Regions from separate parts of the Pseudarthrobacter sp. 1C304 genome, predicted to be linked through region 2. Evidence: predicted binding sites of a transcription regulator. Region 2 holds the regulator's gene; the other holds the start of a gene.
What was found. The regulator LexA, encoded in region 2, represses DNA repair genes until DNA is damaged. The targets are predictions, from matches to a motif close to TCGAACANNTGTTCGA.

Region 1: a site for LexA is predicted at 3,720-3,735, ahead of ACTWQD_RS11590 (LexA family protein). Genes of this name have one in related genera too.

What each region holds. Positions count from the first base shown of each region.
Region 1 is NZ_JBQQCH010000005.1:84,550-98,903, forward strand. It holds gene ACTWQD_RS11560 (XdhC family protein) at 1-570, shown strand, start outside; gene ACTWQD_RS11565 (L-threonylcarbamoyladenylate synthase) at 665-1,285, shown strand; gene ACTWQD_RS11570 (hypothetical protein) at 1,301-1,597, opposite strand; gene ACTWQD_RS11575 (hypothetical protein) at 1,815-1,970, opposite strand; gene ACTWQD_RS11580 (DUF6325 family protein) at 1,972-2,445, opposite strand; gene ACTWQD_RS11585 (DNA polymerase IV) at 2,570-3,643, opposite strand; gene ACTWQD_RS11590 (LexA family protein) at 3,817-4,248, shown strand; gene ACTWQD_RS11595 (Y-family DNA polymerase) at 4,241-5,578, shown strand; gene ACTWQD_RS11600 (AfsR/SARP family transcriptional regulator) at 5,586-6,509, opposite strand; gene ACTWQD_RS11605 (HtaA domain-containing protein) at 7,233-7,730, shown strand; gene ACTWQD_RS11610 (hypothetical protein) at 7,764-8,042, opposite strand; gene ACTWQD_RS11615 (DUF4193 domain-containing protein) at 8,267-8,569, shown strand; gene ACTWQD_RS11620 (pirin family protein) at 8,592-9,590, opposite strand; gene ACTWQD_RS11625 (alpha/beta hydrolase family protein) at 9,661-10,332, shown strand; gene ACTWQD_RS11630 (class I SAM-dependent methyltransferase) at 10,346-11,629, opposite strand; gene ACTWQD_RS11635 (spore germination protein GerW family protein) at 11,770-12,120, shown strand; gene ACTWQD_RS11640 (amidohydrolase family protein) at 12,159-13,049, shown strand; gene ligD (non-homologous end-joining DNA ligase) at 13,067-14,089, opposite strand; gene ACTWQD_RS11650 (hypothetical protein) at 14,241-14,354, opposite strand, start outside.
Region 2 is NZ_JBQQCH010000004.1:467-14,820, reverse strand. It holds gene miaB (tRNA (N6-isopentenyl adenosine(37)-C2)-methylthiotransferase MiaB) at 1-272, shown strand, start outside; gene miaA (tRNA (adenosine(37)-N6)-dimethylallyltransferase MiaA) at 399-1,286, shown strand; gene dapF (diaminopimelate epimerase) at 1,381-2,337, shown strand; gene ACTWQD_RS09485 (class I SAM-dependent methyltransferase) at 2,318-2,932, opposite strand; gene hflX (GTPase HflX) at 3,457-5,025, shown strand; gene ACTWQD_RS09475 (ATP-dependent DNA helicase) at 5,018-7,192, shown strand; gene lexA (transcriptional repressor LexA) at 7,270-8,019, opposite strand; gene ACTWQD_RS09465 (LysM peptidoglycan-binding domain-containing protein) at 8,529-8,855, shown strand; gene ACTWQD_RS09460 (histidinol-phosphate transaminase) at 8,912-10,030, shown strand; gene hisB (imidazoleglycerol-phosphate dehydratase HisB) at 10,095-10,721, shown strand; gene hisH (imidazole glycerol phosphate synthase subunit HisH) at 10,718-11,473, shown strand; gene ACTWQD_RS09445 (hypothetical protein) at 11,474-11,629, shown strand; gene priA (bifunctional 1-(5-phosphoribosyl)-5-((5-phosphoribosylamino)methylideneamino)imidazole-4-carboxamide isomerase/phosphoribosylanthranilate isomerase PriA) at 11,680-12,426, shown strand; gene ACTWQD_RS09435 (SseB family protein) at 12,440-13,357, shown strand; gene ACTWQD_RS09430 (MFS transporter) at 13,419-14,354, shown strand, end outside.

The DNA of each region.
Region 1 (14,354 bases), on a different contig from region 2:
GACGAGGGCATGCGGGTCTTCTTCGCCAGCTACGCCCCGCCGCCGCGGATGCTGGTCTTCGGCGCCATCGACTTCGCCTCCGCGCTCGCCCGGCTCGGCACCTTCCTGGGGTACCGGGTCACGGTGTGCGACGCGCGGGCCGTTTTCGCCACGTCCGCCCGCTTTCCCGACGCGGCTGAAGTGGTCAACGCCTGGCCGCACCGCTATCTGGCCGAGCAGGAGGAACAGGGCCTGGTGGACGAACGCACTGTCATGTGCGTCCTCACCCACGATCCGAAATTCGACATCCCGCTGCTGGAGGTGGCCCTCCGGGGCCGGCCGGTCGCCTTCATCGGGGCCATGGGATCGCGCCGGACGCATGCAGACCGCATCTCCAGGTTGCGCCAGGCCGGGCTGGGCGACGAGGAGCTGGCGCGGCTGCACAGCCCCGTGGGCCTCGATCTGGGGGCCCGGACCCCGGAGGAGACGGCGGTGTCCATCGCCGCGGAATTCATCGCCAAGCAGTGGAGCGGCAGCGGGGAGCCGCTGCGGCACCTCGACGAGCGCATCCACCACGACGAGCAGCACTGACCGCCGCCGCTGACCGGGCCGCCCGTGGTCAGCCACGAGGCCCTGCGCCGGCCGCCTGGGGCTCCTGTACCGCCGTCGGGCGTAAGCTCGTCCCATGGCGAGATATTTCGACGTTCACCCTGACAATCCCCAGCCGCGCTCCATCAGCCAGGCGGTGGAAATCCTCCGTTCCGGCGGGCTGATCGCCTATCCCACCGATTCCTGCTACGCGCTGGGGGCGCAGCTCGGGAACAAGGAGGCCCTGGACCGGATCCGGGCCATCCGCCAGCTCGACAGCAAGCACCACTTCACCCTGGTCTGCAAGGACTTCGCGCAGCTGGGCCAGTTCGTGCAGATCGACAATGACGTGTTCCGCAGCATCAAGGCCGTGACCCCGGGGAGCTACACGTTTATCCTGCCGGCCACCAAAGAGGTTCCCAAGCGGCTCCTGCACCCGAAGAAGAAGACGGTGGGCGTGCGGATCCCGGACAACAAGGTGGTCCAGGCCCTGCTGGCAGAGCTCGGCGAACCGCTGCTCTCCAGCACGCTGCTGCTGCCGGATGAGGAAGAGCCGCTGACGCAGGGCTGGGAGATCAAGGAACGGCTGGAGCACGTGGTGGACGCCGTGATCGACTCCGGTGACTGCGGCGCGGAACCCACCACCGTGGTGGACTACTCCAGCGGGACCGCGGAGGTCGTCCGGCGCGGCATGGGAGACCCGGCGCGGTTCGAATAGCCCTGCCCGGTGCCGCTACGCGGACGCAGTCCCTGCCTCGGCAGCACGGGACGCCCGGTTCCGCAGCCAGCGCCGGGTCAGGTCCGCCACGGCCAGGAGCCCTGCCAGGGGCGTGAGCACGGCCGCGGCGTAGACGAAGAGCAGCCAGCTGAGCGTGGTCAGCAGCGTCTGGTGGTCGCTCAGGAGGGACAGCCCGCCGAAGAACCCGAGACCCCAAAACAGCACCACGCCGGCCAGCACGGCCGCGGCGGGAAAGTACTCGTTCCTGACGGTACGTTTCACGGTGTTCTGCAGAATCATCAAGGTTTTCATGGCCCCTCCTCACGCCGGGCGGTGGGAAGAATCCGCCGGGGTCATTCCAAGTATGGGGTCCGCCGCGCGCTCATTTTGCCCGAAAACCCGGCACGTGACCAAGCTAACACCGCGGTGCCCAACGGCGGACTACGGCCGCACGAAGCAGGTGCGCCTGATCCGGAAAGAATCAAGCGCACCTGCGTGGACCGGGAGCCGGCCCTGTCGTGAAACGGTGTCAGTCGCGGCGGTCGCGGCGGTCTTCCCGCCGGTCTCCGCGGTCGTCCCGCCGGTCGTCCCGCCGGTCGTGCCGACGGTTGATCCCGTGGGCGACGACGATTGCTCCGCCGACGGCGGCGGCGGTCCTGCGCCTGCGTCGTGCTGCCAGTGGCATGTCAGGCTCCTTCCTTCGTTGCTTCGGGTGACTCGGCATCGGCGTCGGCCTGGAAGGCGGCGATGACGGCCTGGGTGGGTATCCTGCCGCTGGCCACGAGCTGTCCGCCGGCTTTGCGGATGGCCGCGCCGAACGGGGCAGCCCATTGGTTCTCCCAAACAAGAACCGCGGCGGAGTGGCCGGGCTCGATCGTCTCGGCCAGGTCCATGACGTCCTGTTCGGAGAGCACCATGGCCAGTTCGGCCTCGGCCATGCGAATCTCGCCGAGTTGGCTCTCGTCGAGGTCGGAGATTTCCGCGGTCTCAAGCGTGCCGTCCTCGGTCTTCCGCAGGAACACCATGTCGAGCACCCTGATGAGGTCACGCTGGACCAGGTCCGCCAGGAACGGGGCGATCTGGCCGTTGCCGAAGTTCGGCCCGGGGAACTCCACAACGAGCCAGTCCACCGGCCCTAGTTCGTCCACTGTCTCAGCCATGCTGGTGGCCTCCGTTCTGGTTGGTTTTGAGGCGGCCGGACGGACCGCCGCAGTCCCATCTTGCGTCCGCGGTGCGGCGCGGCGCCTCACCCGCTCCGGGTGACCTCAGGCGGCCCGGTCGCCGTCACCACCCGCCGCGCGTTGGCGTGTGCCCCTTGCGGGCATCGTCGGGCATTGCCATTTCGGCCCTCAGACCCAAGAGCCGGACCGGACGGTCCGCCTCGATCCCGGCTGCGAGGTCCACTGCCCGTGCGAGGATCTCATCCCGGTCGAAGGTCCCGGGAATCTTCCGTGCGTGGGTCCTGGTGATAAACGGCGCATACCGGACCTTCAGGGTCAGCCCGATGACGGGCCGCCCTTCAGCGGCAACATCCTCAAGGACACGCGCTGCCAGCTCCCGCACGGCGTCATCCACCTGGCCGGGCTCGGTCAGGTCCCGCTGAAAGGTGGTCTCGCGGCTGTGCCCGCGGGCAACCCACGGGGTGTCGTCCACAACACTGGCGCCGTCCCCGCGTCCCAGTTCCGCGTACCAAGGCCCCATTTTGGGGCCGAACTCCGGCACCAGGCCCTGGGGATCGGCCGCGGCGAGCTCGGCGACGGTGTTAATGCCGAGCTTGGCCAGGCGGGCCGACACCCGCGTTCCGACACCCCACAAATCCTTGGTGGGCCGGCCGCCCATGACCTCAAGCCAGTTCGCGGCCGTGAGGCGGGAGACGCCGGCCGGCTTGCCGAAACCGGTGGCGTTCTTGGCCCGGACCAGGGTGTCGCCGATGCCCACGCTGCAGTGCAGCTGCGTCCGTTCCAGGACGGCGGCCTGCATCTGCCGGGCATAGGCTTCCGGGTTCTCTGCCTCAACGCCGACAAAGGCCTCATCCCAGCCCAGCACCTGCACGGTGGCGCCCGGCTGCGAGCGCAGGACGGCCATCACTGTCTCAGACGCCGCCAGGTAGGCCTCCTGGTCGACGGGCAGGATCACAGCGTCGGGCACTTTCCGGGCCGCAATGCGCAGGGGCATGCCGGAACCGACGCCGAATGCCCTCGCCTCGTACGATGCGGTTGACACCACCGCGCGTTCCGTGGGGTCCCCCCGACCGCCGACGATGACCGGCTTGCCCGCCAGTTCCGGCCGCCGGAGCACCTCGACCGCCGCGATGAACTGGTCGAGATCCACGTGCAGCACCCACCGGATTCCGCTCACGCCACCAGTCTGCCCCAAACGCCCCCGGCAGGCATCAGTCTGCCGGATGTCCGGGCTCAGGACTACACTGGACGTATCGAATATATGTTCGAATATCGCGGGTATGTTGTTGCGGTGCTTTATCGCGGCGTGGAGTTGCGGCGTGGAGTTGCGCTGTGTTGTGGAGGTGGGTTGTGGGCGTCATCATCGGGCCCCGTGTGATCGACGCGGGCACTTCCCTTCTGTCGGTCCTGATCTCTCCGGTCCCGGTTGCCGCCGGCTACCCGTCCCCCGCGCAGGACTACTTCGACGGCCGCATCGACCTCAATGCGCACCTCATCAAGGACATCACCAGCACCTACGTCGTGCGGGTTTCCGGGGACTCCATGGACGGCGCCGGGATCAGCGACGGCGACGAGCTGATTGTGAACCGGGCGCTCGAGCCACGCGACGGCTGCGTCGTCGTCGCGGTCCTCGACGGGGAGCTCACCGTCAAGCGGCTGAGCCTCACGGCGTCGGGCGTGGTGCTGCGGGCGGAGAACCCCCGCTACCCGGACATCAGGGTGCCTGACCTGTCGGACCTCGTCATTTGGGGCGTTGCAACCCGCTGCCTGCACCATGTCTAGGACAGCGCGTTCCAGGACACCGCAGTCCGGGCCAACGCACTCCAGGGCCATCGCCGGTCCGGGCAGCATCGCGCTCGTCGACGTCAACTGTTTCTACGCCAGCGCTGAACGCGCCTTCGACCCTGCCCTGGAAGGCCGCCCCCTGGTGGTGCTCTCCAACAACGACGGCTGCGCCGTCACCCGCTCCCCCGAGGCAAAGGCACTCGGCATCCCCCTCGGCGAACCGTGGTTCAAGCTCGCACCGAGGGCGAAAGAATGGGGCCTGGTGGCCCGTTCCAGCAACTACGAGCTCTACGGTGACATCAGCGCCCGGGTGATGGAACTCCTGGGCCGCTACTCGGCATGGCTGGAGATGTACAGCATCGATGAGGCGTTCCTCGGCGTCAAAGGCACCCCGGAGGAACTGCAGCGGCAGGGCTTCGCCATGAAGACCGCCGTGCGCCGGAACATTGGAGTCCCCGTCTGCGTGGGCATTGCCGGCACCAAGACCCTGGCCAAGCTGGCAAACAAGTGGGCCAAGCACAATCCGGCGTTCGACGGCGTCTGCCACTGGGACGCTGTGCCCGCCGGCCAGCGGGAGAAGCTGATGGCGGGATTGTCCGTCATCGAGCTCTGGGGCGTGGCTGCGCGGCTGACCAAACGGCTGAACGGGCAGGGAATCCACTCCGTCCTGGATCTGGCGCGGGCGGACCCCGTCCGGATCAGGGACCGCTTTTCGGTGGTGCTGATGCGGACCGTCTTGGAGCTCCAGGGGACTCCGTGCATCCCGTTGGAAGAAGAACGGATCGGCCGCGACCAGCTCATCTTCAGCCGTTCCTTCGCCGCCCCGATCACCACCGGCACCGCGCTCCGCCAGGTCCTCAGCGTCTACGCCCAGCAGGCCAGCGCACGGCTGGCGAAGCACGGGCTCCAGGCAAAGGTGCTGACGGCCTTCGCCGCCACGTCCGCCTATAACCCGCTGGGGAGCGTGTACCCCTCCGTGTGCGTCACCTTGCCGATGCCCACCGCCGACCCCGTCCTCCTGGCGCGGGCGGCCCACACCCTGCTCCCCCGGATTGACGACGGCGTCAGGTATGCCAAGGCCGGGATCATGGTGACCGATCTGCGTCCCGCCGGCCAACAGGCACCCTTGGCGGTCTTCGCGAACCCGCACGAGGAACGCGGCATCGGTCCGCTGCTGGAAGACATCAGCCGGCGCTACGGCCGCGGTTCCATCGGGCTGGGCCACGCCGGGCTCCGCAACGGCCCGGACTGGACCATGAAGCGCGGCATGATGTCCCCCCGGTACACCACGGACTGGACCGAGCTGCCGGTGGTCAAAGCCATGTGAACTGCGGTCAGACGGCGGCTGCCAGGGCCTGCTGCAGGAAGGCGTCGAGGACCTTGCCTGCGTTCTCCTGCATCCGCCGGGATTCCTCGGCGGCATGCTGCGTGCATTTGGGGCCGTGCAGGCGTTCGCCCAGGTAGAGGAGGGCGGCCAGGACTTCCGAGAGTTCGGTGTTTCCCTCGGCGCGCTGTCGCAGCAGCCTCAGGTGGGCGGCCTGCAGGGCGGGACCGGGAGTGCAGCCCAGGTCGCGGTCGAAGAGCCGGCGGCAGCGTTCGTAGGCGGCAAGCCCCTCCACCGGGAGGCCGGCCTGCTCGTACCCTGCGACCAGGATGGTCCAGGCACGTTCGTTCAGCGGCTCGGACTGGACTGCGGTCTGCGCCAGGGAAATGGTCAGCTCGGGCTTGTCGAGGAAGGCCGCGGTCTCGGCCGCAAGGATCTGGGCTGCGACCTTGTCCGCAGCGTGCCGGGCCCGCGCCTCTTCTGCCCAGTCGGCCACGAGTTCAAATCCCAGCAGGGGCTCGGCCGCCAGCTCCAAGGCCTCCATTGACAGGGCGTGGGCCTCGGCCGGGGCAGCGTGGCGGGCTGCGAGGAGCCGCTGGCGGAACGCCGAGAGGTCCAGTTCCACGAGCTGCGGGTCCAGCACGTAGCCGCTGTTCGCGGTGCGAAGCGGGCCGGTCTTGGTGTTGCCGGGCTGGATTGCCCTGCGGATGCCGCTGACGTAGCTCTCCAGGGTCGCCACGGCACCGCCGCTGGCCTGCGGTCCCCACAGGATCTCCACGAGCCGGGTCTTGGAAACAGGTGTCCCAAGATTCAGCAGCAGAATTTCCAGGATGTGCCGGGGCTTGCAGCCGCCCATGTCTGCGGCCGTCAGCACTGCGCCGTCGCGCCGGATTTCGAACGTTCCGAACAGCCGAACAGAAATCCCGGGCGTCATTCCACCCAATTTGTCCACGTTGGTCTCCGATTTCCCCATTTTTAACCTTTTTGCCTTTTCGGAGAGCCGGAAGAAATTAGATGAAGAACGCTCTGAGACTCTCTTCCCTCCGGCTTTCTAGGAAAACCGTGACACGCAAATCAGGGGCCAACAAGCAATGGAGCTACCCGATCCTTTACCGTGAGAAAACTCGGGTACACCCGGGATTGGCACCAAGTATTTGACACTGGCAATGTGAGTACCGGGGCCCGGGGGCAGGTATCGGCGCCGCTGTCCTGCAACGCCGCATCGAGTACGCACATCAGGGCCCCGACAGGACCAAACAGCGGCTGACGCGGGCATCGTCGCAGATCAGGCGCTGCCCGTACCCACAGGCCGGGCAGCAAGGGCAGCGGTCCGCCCTGTACGGCTGTGGCCGGCCAGGGCCGCGCGTTCGCAGCAGCCAGATGCAGGCCGGCCCGTGTGGACAGCCTGTTCCGCGGGCCCGCCCCGCCCGGGTAACGCCGCCGGATAATGCGTGTATTTCCCCCAGTGAATTTATACGACGCCGGCGTTCCGGCCCGTTTCCGGGCATGTTCGCCGGGCGCAATTCTGCCTGCCACTGCCCCTGGCCCTGACCCGGGGTGGATAACCGGATGTCACACTCACCGGCGGCAGTTCATCAGAGGGGCAATCCGCCGATATGCTCAGAGAGATCTGCTTTTCAGTCACAGGAGAACTTACGTGCACCCAGCGACCGCTTCCCCCGATCCGCTGCCCCCGCTGGGCCTGGGTTGGGCCATCAAGCGCAGCTTCCTGGACTACATCGGGAGCCTGCCGGACGGGTCCGTCTCAGCGACCGGCGGGGCGACCGTCTCCGCGACCTCCGGCTTCTGCTTCAGCTTTGAATCGTCCGACTACGACGCCGGCCGCGGCACCGGTGTGATCCGCTTCCGGGGGGACGTCCGGCTCGCCGGGCACCATGGCATGCTCCTGGTCCGGCTGCTGAACCCGTGGATCACCTTCACCAGCGGCAGCGGCGTGCTGAGCATCAGCACCGGCGACGGCCCGGACCGCACCGCCGTCGGCTTCCTCAGCCCTTCGACGCCCCGGCCCGTCGACGGGTCCCTGGTGTGGGAGCACGTCGGCGTGGTCATTTCTCCGGAGGGATCCGAGCTCTTCGACGGGCAGTACGCCGCCGGCCAGCCGATGGATCCGCTCACCATCCGGATTGCCAGCTAGGCCAGGTACCGGGGACCTGCAGCGCAGCGCCCGCTACGGCTCCCGCTGCGATTCGGGCACTTCGGGTACCGGGGACGAAGCACCGAACAGCCAGCCCGAGACGTCGCTGCGCAGGACAACGTGCGGTCCCCCGGTGGCACTCACGCTGCCCGTGGGAACGTAGTAGCCGCGTCCTGCGCCCGGGCCGCCGGCCGCACGGTCCAAGGCCTCCGTCAGGTGCCTGGGCAGGTGCCCCGACGGGCCGAGGGCCCGGAGTCCGTCAAATTCTTCCGGCGTCAGCCGCCCGAGCACTGTCGCGATGTCGGCCATCATGCTTCCCTTCTGGCGGAGGATGACTAAGGGACCAGCCTAGGCCGGGGCCGTGAACGGCACATTAAATCCCGACGACGGTTCCGGAACACCTGCCAGGCACCCGAAGCGTCGCCAGCAGCCGTCCCGTGTCACAGCCCATTTCCCCGCACCCAGCAAGTTCACGGTTAGATGCTGTACCGTTCAATCCCGGCAACCCTAGACCAACGGAATCGAGAATCAACCAGGTGGCAACCGACTACGACGAAGTCCGATCCGATGTTGCGGAATCACGCAACGCCTCGCTGGAGGCCGTCCGCTCCGCGAATGCGCCGGACGCCCGCAGCGTCATCCGTGAGCTTGATGAGGCGGACACCTCCGAAGGCGTCGAACTTCCGGGCGCCGACCTGTCCGGCGAGGAACTGACGGTCACCGTCATTCCGCAAAAGGACGACGAGTTCACGTGCTACTCGTGCTTCCTGGTCCGGCACCGCTCGCAGCTCGCCCGGGAGAAAGCCGGGCACTCGTACTGCGCCGACTGCCTGACCTAACCGGCGCTAAGCCCCCGCACTGTCAGCCCCGGGGGCGGAGCCTCGCGTTGGGAAGCGCGGGGGCGGGCAGCGGAGCCGGCTCGCCCGGCGGAAAGACGCCAAACCGAAGACCGTCCGCGCCCGCACCGGCGGCCGGGGCCGCGTCGCAGGCACCGATTTCTGCCTGCCATTCGGCCCGGAACCCCACGATCTCTTCGTGGCTGCGACCCACGAAGTTCCACCACATCACGATCTGCTCGCCTAAAGGTTCGCCGCCGATCAGGAGGATCCGCACGGGTTCGTCGCCGGCCGCCAGCGCCAGCGACGTGCGCCCGTCTGGCAGGTACGCGAGGTGGTCCTTGCCGACCGGACGCCCATCGACCATGAGGGTCCCGGCATCCACCAGCACCCCGTACTCAAAGGCCGGGTCCGTGTCTAGGTCCAGCGTGGCCCCGGCATCCAGCAGCAGTTCGGCGCCGAGCAGCGGCGTGTGGACGGTGACCGGCGAGCTGGCCCCGGCGAGGGAGCCCAGAAAGACCCGCAGGGTCCAGCCCCTGCCGGCCAGCGGCTCAGGGCGGAAATGCTCAAAAGTCGGTGCCATATGCCGGGCCCGGTCCGGGAGTGCCACCCACAGCTGTGCCCCGTGCAGCACCTGGGTTCCGGGCATGGAAAACTCCGAGTGGCTGATGCCGCGTCCGGCGGTCATCAGGTTCACTTCGCCCGGCCGCACGGCGGCGTGGAATCCGGCCGAATCCCGGTGCTCGATCTCTCCGGTGAACAGCCAGCTGACCGTCTGCAGCCCGGTGTGCGGGTGGCGCGGCACGCGCATCCCCGCGGTATCCCCCACCCGGTCCGGTCCGTAATGGTCCAGGAAGCACCATGCGCCGATCAGGCTTCGCTGGCGCTGCGGCAGCGTTCGCCGCACGCTCATGGCCCGTGGTCCGCCCAGGGGAACCTCGCGCGGCACTAGGATTTCGACGCCGGCGCACTCGACGTCGGCTCCGCACACGATCTCCTGGGGGGCCAGCTCCGTATTGCTCATGACCACAGCCTAGTCATCCGGCCTGTTCTCCCGCAGCACCTGCAGCTGCCGGAGGCGTCATGATGGTGGTATGACCACCCCCGAGTCGCCCCTCACCATCGCCGTCGGTGATTCCGCCGTTTCCGGCGCGTACGCCCGCCCCGACACACCGGCTGCCACTGTTGTGGTGGCCCACGGCGCCGGAACCGGCATGGAGCACCCGTTTTTGGCGGGCTTCACCCGCGCCCTGAATGACATGGGCATCGCCACGCTCCGCTTCAACTTCCCCTACCGGGAGGCCGGGCGGAAATTCCCGGACAGGCCGCCGGCCGCCGTCGCCGCCTGGCGCGCGGCGATGGCGGAAGCCGCCGCACGGTCCGGGGGTGAGCCGCTCTGGGCCGCGGGCAAGTCCTTCGGCGGGCGCATGGCCTCCATGGCTGTCGCCGAGGGGATGCCCGCGGCCGGGCTGGTGTACCTCGGCTACCCGCTCCATCCGCCGGGCAAGCCGGAGAAGCTGCGCGACGAGCACCTCTACGGGCTGACGCTGCCCATGCTTTTCCTGCAGGGCACCCGCGACCCGTTTGCCACGCCCGAACTCCTGGAAGCTGTGGTGGCCCGCATCGGACCATCCGCCAGCCTCGAATGGCGCGAGGGCGGCGGCCACACTTTCGACGTCGCGGGAACCAAGCGCAGCGCGGACGAAGTGGGCGCGTCGCTGGCGGGTCCAGCCGCTGCTTTCATCGCCGCCCACGCCTCCGGCTGAGGCGCCCGCAGCCTCAGACCCAGGCGTTCCGGCGCAGCGGCGGCTCGGCGCCGCCGGGCCGCTGGACCAGGATCTGGTTGACGCCGGTCAGTCCGGACTCAAATCCCAGGGCGCTGGCAGCCATGTACAGCCGCCAGACCCGGGCACGCCCGGCCCCGGCGAGCTGTACGGCGTCGTCCCAATGGTCCTCAAGGTTCTGCACCCAGGCCCGGAGGGTCAGCGCGTAGTGCCGCCGCAGGGCCTCGACGTCGAGCACTTCCAGCCCGCCCGCTTCAAGCGCCCCGACCATCTCGGCGAGGCCCAGCATCTCGCCGTCCGGAAATACGTAGCGCGGGATGAAAGAGTCCGGATCCGGCGCGGTGGACCCCGCGTTCCAGGAGATCGCGTGGTTCAGCAGGCGGCCGCCCGGCCGGAGCAGCCCGTGCAGCTTCGCGACGTACGCGGGCATCTGTTCGCGGCCCACATGCTCGGACATGCCAACGGAGCTGATCGCGTCAAACGGCCCGTCGTCCACGTCGCGGTAGTCCTGGACGCGGATGGCCACGCGGTCCGTCAGGCCGGCGTCGGCCACGCGTTTGCCCGCCATGGCCGCCTGTTCGGCGGACAGCGTCACGCCCACGACGTCGACTCCGTAGCGCTGGGCTGCCTGCAGGGCGAAGCTCCCCCACCCGCATCCGACATCCAGCACCCTCATGCCCGGCTGCAGCCCCAGCTTCCGGCAGACCAGGTCGATTTTCGCGGCCTGCGCGGCTTCGAGACCGGTCCGTTCGTCCTCCCACACGGCGCAGGAATAGACCATGGACGGTCCAAGCACCAGGGCGTAAAAGTCATTTCCGACGTCGTAGTGGTGGGAGATCGCCGCGGCGTCGCGCTGCCGCGTATGCCGCCGGCCGGCGCGGACGATCCTGGCTTCCTCAGGCGGCGGGGCGGGGTTGGGGCCCAGGGCCCCCAGCAGCGCGGCATTCTGGAGAATAGTGGCGGCCTCGCGGAGTGTGGGCCGGCGGAACGGCCCAGGTTCCGCGAACTTTCCCACGGAGCTGAGCGCGGCGAAACTCGCGAAGACGTCGCCCGGGGCGTCAATGTCACCGGCAACGTAGGCGCGGCTCAGCCCCAGCTGGCCCGGCGACCACAGCATCCGGCGCAGGGCCCGCCGGGAGCGGAACTCGATGACAGGGGCGCCGGCGGGCCCGGCTTCGGAACCGTCCCAGGCTTTCAGCCGCAGCGGGATGCTGTCCGTACCAAGGACAATCGCGAGCACTTCAGCCAGCCGCGGCGCCACACCGGCAGTTTTCGTCATCATCGGGCCCCTCTCGTCCCCAGCGGTTCTGCCTCTTAACCTATTTCGGTGTCCGGCCCGAAAAAAGGGGCCGGACGGCCCTGCCGCCCGGGGCCATTGCCTCTGGCGTTCCCGCCGGGCGCGTGCCTATCGTCGTACCCATGACTGAAGCACTTTCATCCCTCGCAGAGACCTTCAAGAATGTCGGTGTAGGCCGGGCCTACGGCCCCGCTGTCACGGTGAACGGGGAGGAACTGATCCCTGTCGCCCTCGTGTCCTTCGGCTTCGGCGGCGGTGGAACTGACGCGGGAAGCGCGTCCGCCCCCGGCGAGGAGAACGCTGCCGGCGGTGGCGGAGGAGGCTTTGTGCTGCCGCTCGGCGTCTACGGCCGCAGCCCAAGCGGCCACGTGGTGTTCCGGCCCAACACTATTGCGCTCCTGGCCGCCCTGACGCCCCTGGTCTGCGCCGCCGGCTACACGGTGCGTGGCGTCCTCCGGACCCTGCGGGGGTAGGATTTCCGGGACGACGACGGGCAGGAGATCGGGTGGAGATGATGCGGGACACCGACGTACCGCAGTGGTGGGCCAAGCTGGGACTTCCGGGCCTGATCGACATCCACACGCATTTCCTCCCCGAACGCATGCTCCAGCGGGTGTGGGCGCACTTCGACGAGGCCGGCCCCCTGATCGGCCGTCCCTGGCCCATCACGTACCGGGCCGATGAGGCCAGCCGGCTGGCCCAGGTCCGCCGGCTTGGCCTGCGCCACTTCACCGCGCTGACCTACGCCCACCGCCCGGGCATGGCGGCCGACCTCACCAACTTCGCCCTCGACCTGGCCGCAGCCGAGCCCGATTGTGTTCCCAGCGCCACCTTCTACCCGGAAGAGGGAGTCCTGGACGAGGTGCACTCGGCGCTGGAACGCGGCGCACGGGTGTTCAAGATCCACGCGCAGGTGGGCGGATTCGATCTGCGCGAACCGGTCCTGGACCCGGTCTGGGGCCTTTTGGCGGAGTCCGGCGTCCCTGTCGTGGTGCACGTGGGCAGTGGCCCCGTGCCGCGGCCGGGCTTCACCGGACCGGACAAGCTTGAAGGGGTGCTGCGCCGCCATCCGCAGCTGACCGCCGTCGTCGCCCATCTGGGGGCACCCGAGTACGGCGAGTTCCTGGACCTGGCGGACCGGTATCCCCGCGTCCATCTGGACACCACCATGGTCTTTACGGACTTCTTTGAGGCGGCCGCACCGTTCCCGCCGGAGCTACTGCCCCGCCTGGCCTCGATGCCGGAGCGGATAGTGCTGGGCAGCGATTTCCCCAACATCCCGTACCCGTACGCCCATCAGCTGGAGGCGCTGGAGCGCCTCAGGGACAAGGAACCCGCGCTCGACGACGAGTGGCTGCGCGCCGTCTGCTGGTCCAACGGCAAGCGGCTGCTGGGCGTCTGAGGCGCGCGCCGCGGGGACTAGTCCTGGCTCTTTGCCCGGCTGGGCTGCACCCGCATCGGCTCGCCTGGCATCTTCGGGAAGTCCGGCGGAAAGGGCAGCTCCCCCAGGCCTGCGGCGAGGTCCCGCTCCCACCAGCCGAGGAGGACGTCGATGGTGCCCGGCTTCGCATGCATGCCGGCCCATGGATCTCCCGTGTCCTGCAGCCGCTTCGGCACCGTGACGATGGTGAAGTCCTTCGGGGTGACGTGATCGAGCTCCTCCCAGCGGACCGGGCAGGACACGGTGGCGCCGGGCAGGGCGCGCGGGCTGTAGGCCCCGGCGATGGTCCGGTCGCGGTTCGCCTGGTTGAAGTCGACAAAGATCCGCTCGCCCCGTTCCTCCTTCCACCACGCTGTGGTGACCTTGTCCGGCATTCGGCGCTCCAACTCGCGGGCGGCGGCAATCACGGCGTGGCGCACTTCGAGGAACTCCCGGCTGGGTTCGATCGGGCAGTACACGTGCAGGCCCCGGTTTCCGGACGTCTTGAGAAAAGCCTCCAGCCCGGCCTCCGTGAGGACGGAGCGCAGCTCCCGCGCGGCGGGGATGGCGTCCTCGAAGCCCGTGCCGGGCTGCGGGTCGAGGTCGATCCGCAGCTGGTCGGGATTGTCCGGGTTGCCTGAGCGCGATGCCCAGGGATGGAAGACCACGGTGTTCATCTGCACCGCCCAGACCGCGGCGGCGATCTCGTCAATGACCAGCTGGGGGTGCGACCGCCCGCTGGGATAAACCACGCTCACGGACCGCACAAAGTCCGGGGCGCCCCTGGGCGGGTTTTTTGAGAAGAACTGTTCCCCGTCCACGTCCCCGCCGAACCGCTGGAGCGTCACGGGACGGTCGCCATTGGCCGCCAGGAAGGCATCCCCGACGTCGACGATGTACCGGGCGAGGTCCAGCTTGGTGAGCCCGAGCTGGGGCCACAGGACCCTGCCCGGGCTCGAAATGCGCATCTTCCGGTCGCCGCTGGGGCTGCTGACAGTGAGGGTCGCTTCTTCCTTGGCCATGGGGACAAGGTACTCCCGGACCGGAAACAAACTGAAGAGGCAGCCCCGCGCCGGGGCCGGCACGCCGCAGCCGCGGCCAAACTGCCCGACGTCGTGGACCGGCCCCGGCGGGGCGGCCCCGCCGTCCCACCGTTTATGCGTGAGGGTCCGTTTATGCGTGAGGGCGGCGCCGGGCCTGCCGGAACCCGGGCCGCAGCGCTGCCGGCCCGGCCGACGGGCCGGTGCGGCGCTCCAGTTCGTCCGTGACGAGCTGGAGGAGCTTTCC
Region 2 (14,354 bases):
AGGACCAGCGCCTGGTCCACTTCTCCGTGCCCGACGGGGCAGAGACACCCCGCCCCGGCGACCTCGTCACCGTCACCATCACGGAGGCCGCGGCGTTCCACCTCGTCGCGGATCCCGCCACAGCCGGCGACTACAGCCTCCGCCGCTCGCGCGCGGGCGACGCCTGGGACAGGTCCCAGGCGGACTCCTGCGGCGCCCCGGCGCCCGGATCCGCGTCGGGTGGAACCGGGGTCTCCCTGGGGATGCCCGCCCTGCCCGTCCGCGGCCGCTAGGCCGTGGCTGCTTCTGTGACATCCCCGCGGGACGCACCCGCAGCCGCCCCAACAGACACCCCAGGGGCCGCAACTGGCCCAAGCCCGGCAGCCGACCCAGGCCCAGCCGCCGCAGGCACGCCACCGGTGATCGCCGTCGTCGGGCCCACCGGCTCCGGCAAGTCCGACCTGGCGGTCTCCCTGGCCCTGGAACTCGGCGGCGAGGTCATCAACGCCGATTCCATGCAGTTCTACCGGGGCATGGACATCGGCACCGCCAAAATCACCGTGGCCGAACGCAGGGGAGTGCCGCACCACCTCCTGGACATCCTGGACGTGACGGAGGAAGCCAGCGTCTCGGATTTCCAGCAGCAGTCCCGTGCACTGATCGCGGACATCCACGCCCGCGGCAAACGTGCCATCCTGGCGGGCGGCTCCGGGCTCTACGTCCGGGCCGCGCTGGACGTGCTGGAATTCCCGGGCACCGATCCTGCCGTCCGGCGCCGGCTCGAAGCCGAACTGGAAACCTCCGGAGCCGCGCCGCTCCGGGCGCGGCTGCAGGACGTGGACCCGGTGTCCGCCGGCCGGCTCGGGGACGCCCGCCGGATCATCCGCGCGCTGGAGGTCTTCGAACTCACCGGGCGGCCCTTCAGCTCCTTCATGCCCACGCGCGAGTATTTCCAGCCCGCCGTGCAGATCGGGCTGGAGGTGGACCGGGAACAGCTCCGGGAGCGGCTGGCCCGCCGCGTCCACACCATGGTGGACAGCGGGCTGCTGGACGAGGTCCGGGCGCTCGACGCCGCCGGTCTCCGGCTCGGCCGGACCGCCCCGCGGGCCCTTGGCTACGCCCAGTTCCTCAAGGTCCTCGACGGCTGCTCCGACACCGCCCGGGCAGCGGAGGAAACCATCATCGCCACCCGGCAGTTCGCCCGCCGCCAGCTCACCTGGTTCCGCGCCGACCCCCGGATCCACTGGCTCGACTGGCAGGACCCTGACCTCGTGGCCAAAGCGGCCGCGCTCTGCATCCCGGGCTGACACACCGCCCCGCGGGGCGGGCGGCCCGTCAGGTTTTCCTGCTGCCCCCGGGCCGGATTGCCGGCGGCCCGGACTGCACCGGTAACCTTGGACCATGGACGAATCCCTGGCCGTGGCCGCTGACCGCAACCCCTCCGCTGACACCGCAGCCCTGAGCGGACTCAAGTTTTCCAAAGGCCACGGCACGGGCAACGACTTTGTCCTCGTGGCCGACCCCAACGGCGCCCTGGCGCTGGCCCCCGAGCAGGTCGCGGCCCTCTGCGACCGCCACCGCGGAATCGGCGGCGACGGGCTGATCCGTGCCGTTCCATCCCGGCTGCTGGCCGAGGGCCAGGAGCTGCTCACCCGGCACCCCGACGCCGAATGGTTCATGGACTACCGCAACGGCGACGGCTCACTCTCCGAGATGTGCGGCAACGGCGTGAGGGTGTTTGTGCACTTCCTCATCGCCGAAGGCCTCGTGGACCTGCCGGCCGGCGAATCGCTGACCATCGGCACCCGCGGCGGCGTGAAAACGATCGTCCGCACCGCCTCGGGCTACGCCGTCGACATGGGCCCCTGGGAGTTCATCTTCCCGGGCGAAGCCACCGCGCGGGCCATGGATTCGCTGGTCAGCGCCTCCGGCCTGGAAGTCGCCCGGCCTGCCCTGTCCGTCAGCATGGGCAACCCGCACACCGTCGTGGCGCTGGCCGAATTGGCCGAGCTGGAGGCCACCCAGCTGTTCACCGCACCCCACGTGGACCCCACCCCTCCGCAGGGAACCAACGTCGAGTTTGTGGTGCCGTCCGAACCGCTGGTCCACGACGGCGTCGGGACCATCACCATGCGCGTCCACGAGCGCGGGGTGGGGGAGACCCAGTCCTGCGGCACCGGCGCCTGCGCAGCGGCCGTCGCCATCCGCCACTGGGCCGGCCAGGGCGCTCCCGACGTGTGGAACGTCCACGTCCCCGGCGGTGTGGTGGGCGTGAAGTTCTTCCTCGGGGCCGAAGGCCACGAGCACGTGGAGCTCAGCGGACCCGCCGTGATCGTCGCTAGTGGGACGCTTTCCTGACCCGGAGGATGCGGAACGACTTCGATGTGCTCTCACGGGTCACCGTGAAGCTGCTGTCCAGCTCCGCCGCGAGCCAGCGCTGCAGCGAATCCGACCCCAGGTTCTTCTGCACCACCAGCCATGCCGAGCCGCCGGGCGCCAGCCGCGGCAGCCACAGCAGCAGCAGCGCGTGGAGTTCGTCCTTGCCGATCCGGATGGGCGGGTTGGACCAGATGGTGTCGAACCGCAGCCCGGGGTCCACGGCGTCGGGCGTGCTGGCCGTGACGTTGCCAAGGCCCAGCAAGGCCGCGTTTTCGTTGGTCAGCGCCACGCAGCGCTCGTTGACGTCCACGGCGTAGACCTGTGCGTGCGGTGCGCGCAGCGCCAGGGTCAGCGCGATCGGACCCCAGCCGCAGCCGATGTCCAGCAGCGTGCCCTGCGGCGCCGGGGCGGGAGCCTCTGCCAGCAGTACCGCGGTGCCCTTGTCGATGCCGTCCGGGCTGAAAATGCCGGAGGACGTCAGCAGCTGCCGGGTCTGCCCGGCAAGCTCCACGGTCAGTGGCTTGCGGGTGAACGGCCCGGCAGGCTGGGCGCTGAAATAGTGTGCAGACTCCATAACTGGCCAGATTAGTTCGACACCCTCCCGGATGGGAAACCGCAGCATGGGAAGCCCCGGGATGGGAAACCGCAGGATGGGAAACCGTGGCGTGCGGCCGGGGGCGGTCAAGCGGTCTGCTAGGCTTAACGACATGTTCCTGAACTTCAAGTAGCCGGCACGGGCCCTTCTTTCACGCAGGTCCCGTCCCCGCAGCGACGCAGGTAGATACCTTCCGCTCAGTGCGCCACCTCCCGATGCTCCTGAAAAGGACCCATCCGCTGGCGCCCGAACTTCTTGAAGTCCGGCAGTGCTCACCAGGGCCCGGCCGAGCGGACCGTTCCTCCCTCCTCAAGGCAAAGCCCACGCCTGATCCTTATCCTTTCCCAGCGCTCCCGACCGGAGCCCAGCACTGCCGCCGGCACCGTTGCCGCAGGCATTCCAGGAGGCCGTGAATGACCACCAGCCGTCAGCCCAGCGCGAATACCGCCCCACACAGCACCGATCGGCATTATTCTGAAACTGCCGAACCTCTAAAGGAGACCATGACCACTCAGCCCAACACCGGACCCGATTCAGCATCCCAGGACATGAGTCCTGCGGAGATCCAGGCTGTCATCGACCGGATCCTCGCCAAGGACACCCCCTCCCGGAACGCGGCCCCGGCCGCCGGCGGGCCCAAACCGGTCCTCGGCAAGGCGCAGGCGATCTCCCGCCTCGACGAAGAACACGGCACCTACGACGGCGACCAGCAGGACCTGCAGGAACGGCACGCCCTGCGCCGCACCGCCGGGCTGTCGACGGAACTCGAAGACGTCACCGAAGTCGAATACCGGCAGCTGCGCCTCGAGCGGGTGGTCCTGGCCGGCCTCTGGACCGAAGGAACCCTCGCCGACGCCGAGAACTCCCTCCGGGAACTGGCTGCCCTCGCCGAGACGGCCGGCTCCGAGGTCCTCGACGGCATCGTCCAGCGCCGCCAGAAGCCCGACCCGGGAACATTCCTCGGCTCCGGCAAGGCGCAGGAACTGAAGGACATCGTCATGTCCACCGGCGCGGACACCGTGGTGGTCGACGCCGAGCTGGCGCCGTCCCAGCGCCGCAGCCTGGAGGACATCGTCAAGGTCAAGGTCATCGACCGGACGGCCCTGATCCTGGACATTTTCGCCCAGCACGCCAAGAGCCGCGAGGGCAAGGCCCAGGTGGAGCTGGCCCAGCTCGAGTACCTTCTCCCGCGCCTGCGCGGCTGGGGTGACTCGATGTCCCGCCAGGCCGGTGGCCAGGTGGGCGGCGCAGGTGCCGGCATGGGTTCGCGTGGTCCCGGTGAAACCAAGATCGAACTGGACCGCCGCCGGATCCGCACCCGGATGGCCAAGCTGCGGCGTGAAATCGCCGCGATGGCGCCGGCCCGCGAAACCAAGCGCGCCAACCGCCGTCGTAACGCCGTACCGTCCGTCGCGATCGCCGGGTACACCAACGCCGGCAAGTCCTCGCTGCTGAACCGACTCACCGACGCCGGCGTCCTGGTGGAGAACGCCCTGTTCGCCACCCTTGACCCGACCGTCCGGAAGGCCGAGACCCCCGACGGGCTGGGCTACACCCTCTCCGACACGGTGGGCTTCGTCCGGTCGCTGCCGACGCAGCTGGTGGAAGCCTTCCGCTCCACCCTGGAGGAAGTCGCCGACGCGGATCTGATCCTGCACGTCGTGGATGTCTCGCACCCGGACCCGGAAGGCCAGATCGCGGCCGTCCGCAAGGTGTTCAGTGAGGTCGACGCCCGCAAGGTGCCCGAGATCATCGTCCTGAACAAGGCCGACGCCGCGGACCCCTACGTCGTCGAACGCCTCAAGCAGCGCGAGCCGCGCCACGTGGTGGTCTCGGCGCGCACGGGCGAAGGAATCCTGGAGCTTCTGGCGGCCATCAGCGAAGGTATTCCGCGGCCCAGCGTCAAGCTGGAACTCCTGATCCCGTACCAGCGCGGAGACCTCCTCAGCAAGCTCCACGAGACCGACGCCGAGATCCTCAGCCTCGACCACGAGGAAGCGGGCACCCGCGCCGTCGTGATGGTGCGTGAGAGACTGGCCGCTGAACTGGATTCGTTCATCGCGCATGACTGAGGCAGCAGTGACCGGCGCGGAGACAGACACGGGCACCGGCATGGACGGCCCAACGGGGGAGGACCCACCGGCTGAAGACCAGGGAAACGCCCGGTCTTCAGCCGGGAAGCGCCCGGCAGGCCGGGGCGGCCGGGACGGCAGCGAGTTCGTCATCGAGCTGCTTGACCGTGCCGTCTCCGGCATGGGCGGCCAAAGCCGCGACGGCCAGCACGAGATGGCCCGGCAGGTGGCGCGCGCCATTGACAGCGGCGACCACCTGCTGGTCCAGGCCGGCACGGGAACCGGCAAATCCCTCGCGTACCTCATCCCGCTGATCGCCCACTCGCTGGACAGCGACAAGCCCACGCTGGTCTCCACCGCCACCCTTGCGCTGCAGACCCAGATCGTGGGCCGGGACCTGCCCCGGCTGCTGAAAACCATCACTCCTGCGCTCGACCGGCCCGTCAAAGTGGCCCTGGTGAAGGGCCGGTCCAACTACGTGTGCCGGCACAAGCTCGAGGGCGGGTTCCCCTCGGAGGAGCCCGCCGAAGGGCAGCTCTTCTCACTCGGCGAAGACACGTCCGTGCCGCACTTCGCCGCTGCCATGGGCGGCCCGTCGTCCCAGCTGGGCAAGGAAGTGGTGCGGCTGCGCGAATGGGCCGAGGACACCGCCACCGGGGACCGCGACGAGCTCTTGCCCGGCGTCACGGACCGGGCCTGGCGGCAGGTCTCCGTCACCTCCATGGAATGCCTCGGCGCGCAGAAATGCCCCCTGGCGGCCGAGTGCTTCAGCGAACTGGCCCGGCAGAACGCCGCGGACGCCGACGTCGTGGTCACCAACCATGCGATGCTGGCCGTCAGCGCCTTCGAGGGGCTCGCCGTGCTTCCGGACTACGACGTTGTGGTGGTGGACGAGGCCCACGAGCTCCAGGACCGGGTCACCGGCGCCGTGTCCGGCCAGCTGTCCGTCGCGATGGTGCACGCCGCCGCGTCCGGGGCGCGGAAGCACACGGGCATCACCGTGGATGCGCTGAACAACGCCGCCGCCAACCTTGAACTGGCCGTGGCCGGAGTCCCCAGCGGGCTGATGCCCAACGGCCTGAACAGCGAACAGCTGGACTGCGTGGACCAGCTGCGGGACGCCTGCCGCGCGGCACTGTCCGACTCCAAGGGGGACAGCGCCACCACGGCCGACGGCGGCCGCCAGCTCGCGCGCTCCCGCCTCATGGTGATCCTGGAACTCTGCGAACGGCTCCTCGCCGCACGCGAAAACCGCGAAGTGGTCTGGTTCTCCCGGAACAGCACCTTCGACCCGCAGCTGGGCTACTCCCAGCCGGACGAAACGGCCCCAGCCCTGATCAACATCGCCCCGCTCAGTGTGGCCGGCCGGCTCCGCGAGGGGCTCTTCGCGGACCACACCGTCATCCTGACCTCGGCCACGCTGGCCATCGGCTCAGCCTTCGAACCCGCCGCCGGCGGACTCGGCCTGGTGGGACCCGGTGCGCCGAGCTGGACCGGGGTGGACGTCGGCTCGCCGTTCGAGTACCCCAAGCAGGGCATCCTGTACGTGGCCAAACACCTCCCCAAGCCCGGCCGCGGCACGTCCCCGGAGGCGCTCGATGAGCTGGAGAAGCTGATCCGGGCCTCCGGCGGCGGGGCACTGTGCCTCTTCTCCTCCCGCCGCGCGGCCGAGGACGCCGCCGAGGCCCTGCGGCCGCGGCTGGGCCTGAGCATCCTCTGCCAGGGCGAGTCGACCATGACGGCGCTGGTGAAACAGTTCGCCGACGAACCGGACACCTGCCTCTTCGGCACCATGTCGCTGTGGCAGGGTGTGGACGTGCCGGGGACCTCGTGCCGGCTTGTTGTCATCGACCGCATTCCGTTTCCGCGGCCCGACGACCCCCTGATGACGGCCCGCTCCCGCGCGGTGGCCCAGGCGGGCGGCAACGGCTTTATGAGTGTCTCGGCCACCCACGCGGCCATCCGCCTCGCCCAGGGCGCCGGCCGGCTGATCCGCACCACGACGGACAGGGGAGTGGTGGCGGTGCTGGATTCACGGCTGTCCACCGAACGTTACGGGGGCTTCCTCCGCGCTGCCCTGCCGCCGTTCTGGCCCACCACCGACCCCGCGGTGGCCCTCGCGGCCCTGGAACGGCTCGCGAAGGAGTCAGGCCAGCCCGCCACATAGTCCGGGGAACGCGAAGGGCCCCGCCGGATGCCGGCGGGGCCCTTCTACGCAGCCGGTGGGGTACCGGCTGGCGGGTCCTAGAGGGAGCGCAGCACCGAGACCACTTTGCCCATGATGACGGCGTGGTCGCCGAGGATGGGCTCGTACTGCGTGTTCTGCGGCAGCAGCCAGGTGTGGCCGTCGCGCTGGCGGAACGTCTTGACGGTGGCCTCGTCGTCCAGCAGTGCGGCCACGATGTCACCGTTGACGGCATCGCCCTGGCGGCGCACCACCACCCAGTCGCCGTCGCAGATCGCGGCGTCGATCATCGAGTCGCCCGCGACCTGGAGCATAAACAGCTCGCCGTGGCCCACCAGCTGGCGCGGCAGCGGCATCACGTCCTCAACGACCTGGTCGGCGAGGATCGGCCCGCCGGCCGCGATCCGGCCCACCAGCGGGACCATGGCGGTGTCCGTGGCGCTGGTCAGCTCCGAGACGGACAGGCCGCCGACGGTGCGCAGGCCGCCCGGCTTCTCGGCGCCTGCGATCTTCGCGGGGCCCTCCTCCAGGGTGAGCGGCATCAGCACTTCCATGGCGCGGGGGCGCTTGGGGTCGCGTCGCAGGTAGCCGAGCTTTTCGAGCTGCGACAGCTGGTGCGTCACGCTGGACAGGCTCGCCAGGCCCACGGTGTCGCCGATCTCGCGCATGGACGGCGGGTACCCGTTGTCCGTGACGGAGCGCTGGATGGTCTCGAGGATCTTCTTTTGCCGGACGGTGAGGCTCTTGGGTGGCCGGGCGGCCTGCGGACCCCGCTGGGAGGCCCTGCCGCCAGTGGCTTGTGCTGCCATGTTCGCCAACGCCTTTCCGTTCCACCCGGCGGCCGTGGCTGCTGCTGCCGGGAACCTCCGGCCTGAAATGTCAGACCCTGCTGATCAACTGCAGAAGTGGTTGTTCTTTGATCGAAACCTGATCCAAACCTTTGGTCGGAATCCTTGATCCAAACGTAGGCCAGCCACACGGCTTTTTCAAACATTTGTTCTAGCGAGTCTCGACAATGTTCGTCAATAAGTGCTAAAACTGAAAAGGCGGTGTTCGAACATGTGTTCTATTCGAAAGTACGGCGGGCACCGCATAACGTTCGGTTGTTTGTTCGAAGGTTAGGCCGGTTGGCGGCGGTAAGTGGAGTACGCCGGACGGCACACAATGGTCCAGGAGGGCTCAGTTCATGTCAGCAACAAGTGCGTTTCACGATACTTTCGGCCGCGACGCTTCCGGCGCCTACGGCCAGCCTGCAGGTGGTCCGGCCGGCCGCGGTTCTGCCGGGGGCGGTTCTACCAGTGCCGGCCCTGCCGGGACGGTGAAGCCGCGGCAGGCGCCGCTCCGGCTGACCAGGCGCGGGCGGTTTGTCTTCATCGGTGTTCCCCTGATCCTGCTGGCCGCCCTGGTGCTTTCGTTCAGCGGCTTCTTCAACGCCCCGGCCAAGGCCGCGGAGTCGGCGTCCGAGCTGTCACCCACGCCGACGGTGACGGTCACCGTGCAGCCCGGTGAGTCGCTGTGGGCCATCGCGGAGACCGTGGCCCCCGAGCGCGACCCCCGCGACGTCGTCGCCGACATCGTCCAGCTGAACAACCTTGAGGCAGCCCGCGTGGTGCCCGGCCAGGCGCTCTTCATCCCCGCCGGGTAGGGCCGCCCACCCGTCACAGTTTCGGCCGCCGCCGGGATCTCACTTAAACTGGTGGAGTGACTGACCAGCTAGAGCGCCTGAACCGACTTCCCCTCCGGACGAATCTCCGGGGCCTGACCCCGTACGGGGCGCCCCAGCTGGACGTCCCCATCCTGCTCAATGTCAACGAGAACACCCACGGCGTCCCCGCCGATGTGCGCGCCGCCATCTCCGAGGCGGTCGCCGCCGCCGCAGTGGGACTGAACCGCTACCCGGACCGCGAATTCACGGAGCTCCGCGAGGCCCTGGCCGAGTATCTGGGGCACGGCCTGGGGCCGGACAACATCTGGGCCGCGAACGGCTCCAACGAGGTGCTCCAGCAGATCCTCCAGGCTTTCGGCGGTCCTGGCCGCACCGCCCTCGGGTTCCCTCCCACATACTCCATGTACCCGCTGCTGGCCTCCGGCACGGACACCGCGTACATCACCGGAACCCGCGCCGCCGACTACGGACTGAGTGCCGAATCGGCCGCCCGCCAGGTCCGCGAGCTCCAGCCGAACATCGTGTTCCTGTGCTCCCCGAACAACCCCACCGGCACCGGCCTTGGCCTGGACGTCGTCGAGGCCGTCTACGAGGCCGGCGAAGCGAGCCAGACCATTGTGATCGTGGACGAGGCGTACCACGAGTTTGCCCATGACGGCACGCCCAGTGCACTGACGCTGCTGCCCGGCCGGGAGCGCCTCATCGTCTCGCGGACCATGAGCAAAGCCTTCGCACTGGCCGGGGCCCGCGTCGGCTACATGGCCGCAGCCCCGGAGGTCACCGATGCGCTGCGCCTGGTCCGACTGCCGTACCACCTGTCCGCCATCACCCAGGCGACGGCGCTGGCCGCACTGCACCACCGGACGGCGCTGATGGCCGACGTCGAGGACATCAAGCGGCAGCGGGACAGGATCGTGACCGAGCTGCTGCGCATGGGCCTCAAGCCGGCCGCCTCGGATTCGAACTACGTCTTCTTTGGCGGCCTGGACAACCCGCACGAGGTCTGGCAGGAACTGCTCAACGCCGGTGTGCTGATCCGGGACGTGGGCATCCCCGGGCACCTTCGCGTCACCGCTGGTACTGAGACGGAAACCACAGCTTTCCTCGAAGCGCTCGAGCGGATCCTGGCTGGCCGCGCTGTGCAGCCCGCCTAGACTTAACCCAGGACATCCACCCGGCCGGAAGGCCGGGCCCCGCCGTCAGCCAAAGGACACCCACATGAGCAACACCGGAGCAGCCGCTGCCCAGGGCCGGACCGCACGCATGGAACGGACCACCAGCGAGTCATCCGTACTGGTCGAGATCGACCTGGACGGCACGGGCGTCTCGGACATCAGCACGTCGGTGCCGTTCTACGACCACATGCTCACGGCGTTGAGCAAGCACTCGCTGATCGACATGACGGTCAAGGCCACCGGCGACACGCACATCGATGTCCACCATACGGTCGAGGACGTCGCTATCACCTTTGGTGAGGTGCTGCGCACCGCCCTCGGGAACAAGGCCGGCATCCGCCGGTTCGGCGAAGCCACGGTACCCCTCGATGAGGCCCTCGCCCACGCCGTCGTCGATGTTTCTGGCCGGCCCTACCTCGTGCACGGCGGCGAGCCCGCAGGCCAGGAATACCACCTGATCGGCGGCCACTTCACCGGGTCCCTGACCCGACACGTCTTCGAGGCCATCACCCTGCACGCCGGGATCTGCCTGCACATGAACGTCACCGCCGGACGGGATCCCCACCACATCGTCGAGGCCCAGTTCAAGGCCTTCGCCCGCGCCCTCCGCGCCGCCGTCGAACCCGACCCCCGGGTCACGGGCATCCCCTCCACCAAGGGTGCGCTGTGACCGGCAAGGTGCTGAAGGACGGCGCCATCATCAACCCGGACGCAGCCCGGAAGCCGGCCTCGCCCGAGGGCAAGCCCACCGTCACCGTGCTTGACTACGGCTCCGGCAACGTCCGCTCCGCCGTCCGTGCCCTGGAGCGCGCCGGCGCCGAGGTGATCCTCAGTTCCAAGCCCGAGGACGTGCTCAACGCCGACGGCCTCGTGGTTCCTGGCGTCGGTGCGTTCGAGACGGTGATGCGCGAGCTCAAAGCTGTTGACGGCATCCGCATGATCGGCCGCCGCGTCGCCGGCGGCCGGCCGGTCCTTGCCATCTGCGTTGGCCTTCAGGTCCTCTTCGAGGCCGGCGTCGAGCACGGCACCGAAGCCGAAGGCATGGGGGAGTGGCCCGGCAAAGTCGAGCTCCTGCCCGCGGAGGTCGTGCCGCACATGGGCTGGAACACCGTGACCGTCCCCGAGGGCTCCAGGCTTTTCGCCGGCGTCGAGAACGAGCGTTTCTACTTTGTGCACTCCTACGGGGTCCAGCAATGGGATTTCGACGTCATCCAGCCGCGGATGACGGCGCCGCTTGTCACCTGGTCGGAGCACGGGGCCCCGTTTATCGCGGCCGTGGAAAACGGCCCGCTGTGCGCCACGCAGTTCCACCCCGAAAAGTCCGGCGATGCCGGGGCGCGCCTGCTGCGCAACTGGGTGGAGGGCCTGCAGAGCCCGGCCCGTGCCGCGGAATCCACATCCCCGGACGCCGGGACCGCCTAGATGTGGTCCCTTGTGCTGATGGGGCTGGCCGGTCTGCTGGTGGGCGGCGCGCTGTCCTTCCGCCAGCAGAAAAGCCCGCGCTGGGTCCAGGTTGTGTTTTACGTCCTGGCCGGCATGGCGCTGCTGGCCGCATATCTCTTGACAGTGCCTGCCTGAGTTCCGGCAACGCCCACCCCTGCCGTCCCCGAAGTGCTGAGGAGCCACCGATGACCACCGAAACACCGCTGCCCGTGCTGGAACTGCTGCCCGCCGTCGACGTCGTCAACGGCCAGGCGGTGCGCCTCGTCCAGGGCGAGGCCGGCAGCGAAACCAGCTACGGCACGCCGCTCGAGGCCGCGCTGAACTGGCAGCAGCAGGGGGCTGAATGGGTCCACCTCGTTGACCTCGACGCCGCCTTCGGCCGGGGATCCAACGCCGAACTGCTCCGCGAGGTGGTGGGCCGGCTCGACATCAAGGTGGAACTTTCCGGCGGCCTGCGCGACGACGAATCCCTCGAGCAGGCCCTGGACCTGGGCGTCGCCCGTGTGAACCTGGGCACCGCGGCCCTGGAAAACCCCGAGTGGACCGCCCGGGTCATTGAGCGCTTCGGCGACAAAATCGCCGTCGGACTGGACGTCCGCGGAACCACGCTGGCCGGCCGCGGCTGGACCAAGGAAGGCGGCGACCTCTGGGAGGTCCTGGGACGCCTCGAAGAGGCCGGCTGCTCCCGCTACGTCGTCACCGACGTCACCAAGGACGGCACCCTGCAGGGTCCCAACGTCGAACTCCTGCGCCAGATGGTGGAGAAGACCGGCAAGCCCGTTGTGGCCTCCGGCGGGATCTCCAGCCTCGAGGACCTCAAGGTGCTGCGCTCCCTCGTCCCGCTGGGCGTTGAAGGAGCCATCATCGGCAAGGCGCTCTACAACGGCAACTTCACCCTGCCCGAGGCCCTCGACGTCGCCGGCCGCCGCTAGCCGGGCCCGCAGCATGGAGCACCGGCCGGCACCCGGCAACCCTGAGCCCGGCAACCCTGAGCCCGGCAACCCCGCCCCCGCGCGCCAGCTTCCCGGCCATATCGCGGCGGCCCTGGCCGGCGCCGGCGGGGCCACCGATTCGGCGGGCCGTCCCTGGGCGGGGCGCAGCCTGTCCGGTGACGACGCCACCATCCACAACTTCGAGGACGACGACGGCGCTGCCGACGCCGGCTACCTCGCGGCCCTCGCCGCCCTCGCGGACGGCAGCGGGGACGAGGCGGCGGTGGTGGCCGCGCTGGCCACGGCCCGGGTCTTTGTGCCGGTCCTCGCCACACTGGCCGAGGAAGGCGAAGGCGCGGCCGGCCTGCATTCCGACAAGCAGGCCGACATGGCCCTGGTCACCCTCAAAGCGCCGGACGGCCGCACCGCGATGCCCGCCTTCACCTCCGCCTCCGCCCTGCAGGCCTGGCATCCCGAGGCGCGGCCGGTGGCCGTCTACGCTGCCCGGGCGGCGCTGTCCGCCGTGGCCGAGGGAGCGGAACTGCTGGTGCTCGATCCCGGGTCCGCGGTCACGTTCGTGGTGCGCCGGCCCGCCGTGTGGGCGCTGGCGCAGCAGCAGGACTGGACGCCGTCGTATGCTGATCCCGAGCTTGCGCGGAACCTGGGCGGGGCCGTGGCTGGCTTTCCGGCGGTCCGCCGTGTTGAAATTCATCCGGGAAGCGGAGTCGCCACGCTGGCGGCAGACGGAAGCCGGCTCCCGGGCGGCGGCGCCGGTCCGGAGCTGCGCGTGGTCCTCTACCTTGAAGACGGGCTCGACGCCGCCGGCGTCCAGTCCGTGGTGTCCGGCCTCAACAGCGCCTGGGCGCAGAACGAAGTATTTGCTGAGCGGGTTGACTCGATCGAAGTCACATTGCAGCGCGCAGCGCCGTAGCTGACGGTCAGCCGGGGACACCTGGTGCTGCCGGGGGCAGTACTAGAAGGATGTTTGTCTCGTGAACTTCGCGCTTTACCGGCAACTGCTGGCCGTCCGGCCCATCAGGCGGCTCCTGCTGGTCGGGATGGTTGCCCGCATACCGCACTCCGCGGCAGGGGTCCTGCTGACCCTCCACATTGTCCTGACCCTGGGCCAGGGCTACGCCGCTGCGGGGGCGGCGGCCGCCGTCATGACCATCGGTATTGCCGTCGGCGCCCCCTGGCGGGGCCGGCGCGTCGACACCGTGGGCCTGCGGCGGGCCCTCATCCCGTCCGTCATCGCCGAGGCTGTCATCTGGTCCGTGGTGCCGCACGTCTCCTATGAGATCCTGCTCCCGCTGGTGTTCGTGGGCGGCCTGCTGACCCTGCCGATTTTCAGCGTGGTGCGGCAGTCGCTCGGGGTCCTCGCCACCGGGGACCAGCGGCGCACCGCCTTCGCTCTCGACGCCATCTCCACCGAACTGGTCTTTATGATCGGCCCCGCGGCCGGCGCCCTCACCGCCACGGCCGGGTTCTCGGTCCTGGGGCTCACCATAGTCGGCATCGCAACGTCCGTGGCAGGGCTCTTCCTCATGTGGTTCAACCCGCCCACCCGCAGCGCCGGGCTTGTCCCTGGACACGGTCCAGCAGCCGGCGCCGAGTCCGTTGAGTCCTTTGAGGCGGGCCAGCAGGAAGGTGCCGAAGCCGCCGTCGTCGCAGCCGCACCGGCGCACCTGCAGGAAGCCGCCGCCGAGTTCGCCCCGCTGGCCGCCGAGGAGCGGCGCCACGAACAGGCGGGCCTGCGGCACAAGGTCATCTCCAACTTCACGTGGTTCACGGCCGCGGTAGCCGCCGTTTTCGCCGTCGCGGCCGGCGCCGGCATGGTCCTCAGCGGGACCGACGTCGGAATTGTGGCCGCCCTCGAATCCAACGGCCGCCAAGCCGAAATCGGGCTGGTGTTCCTCTTCTGGTGCGCC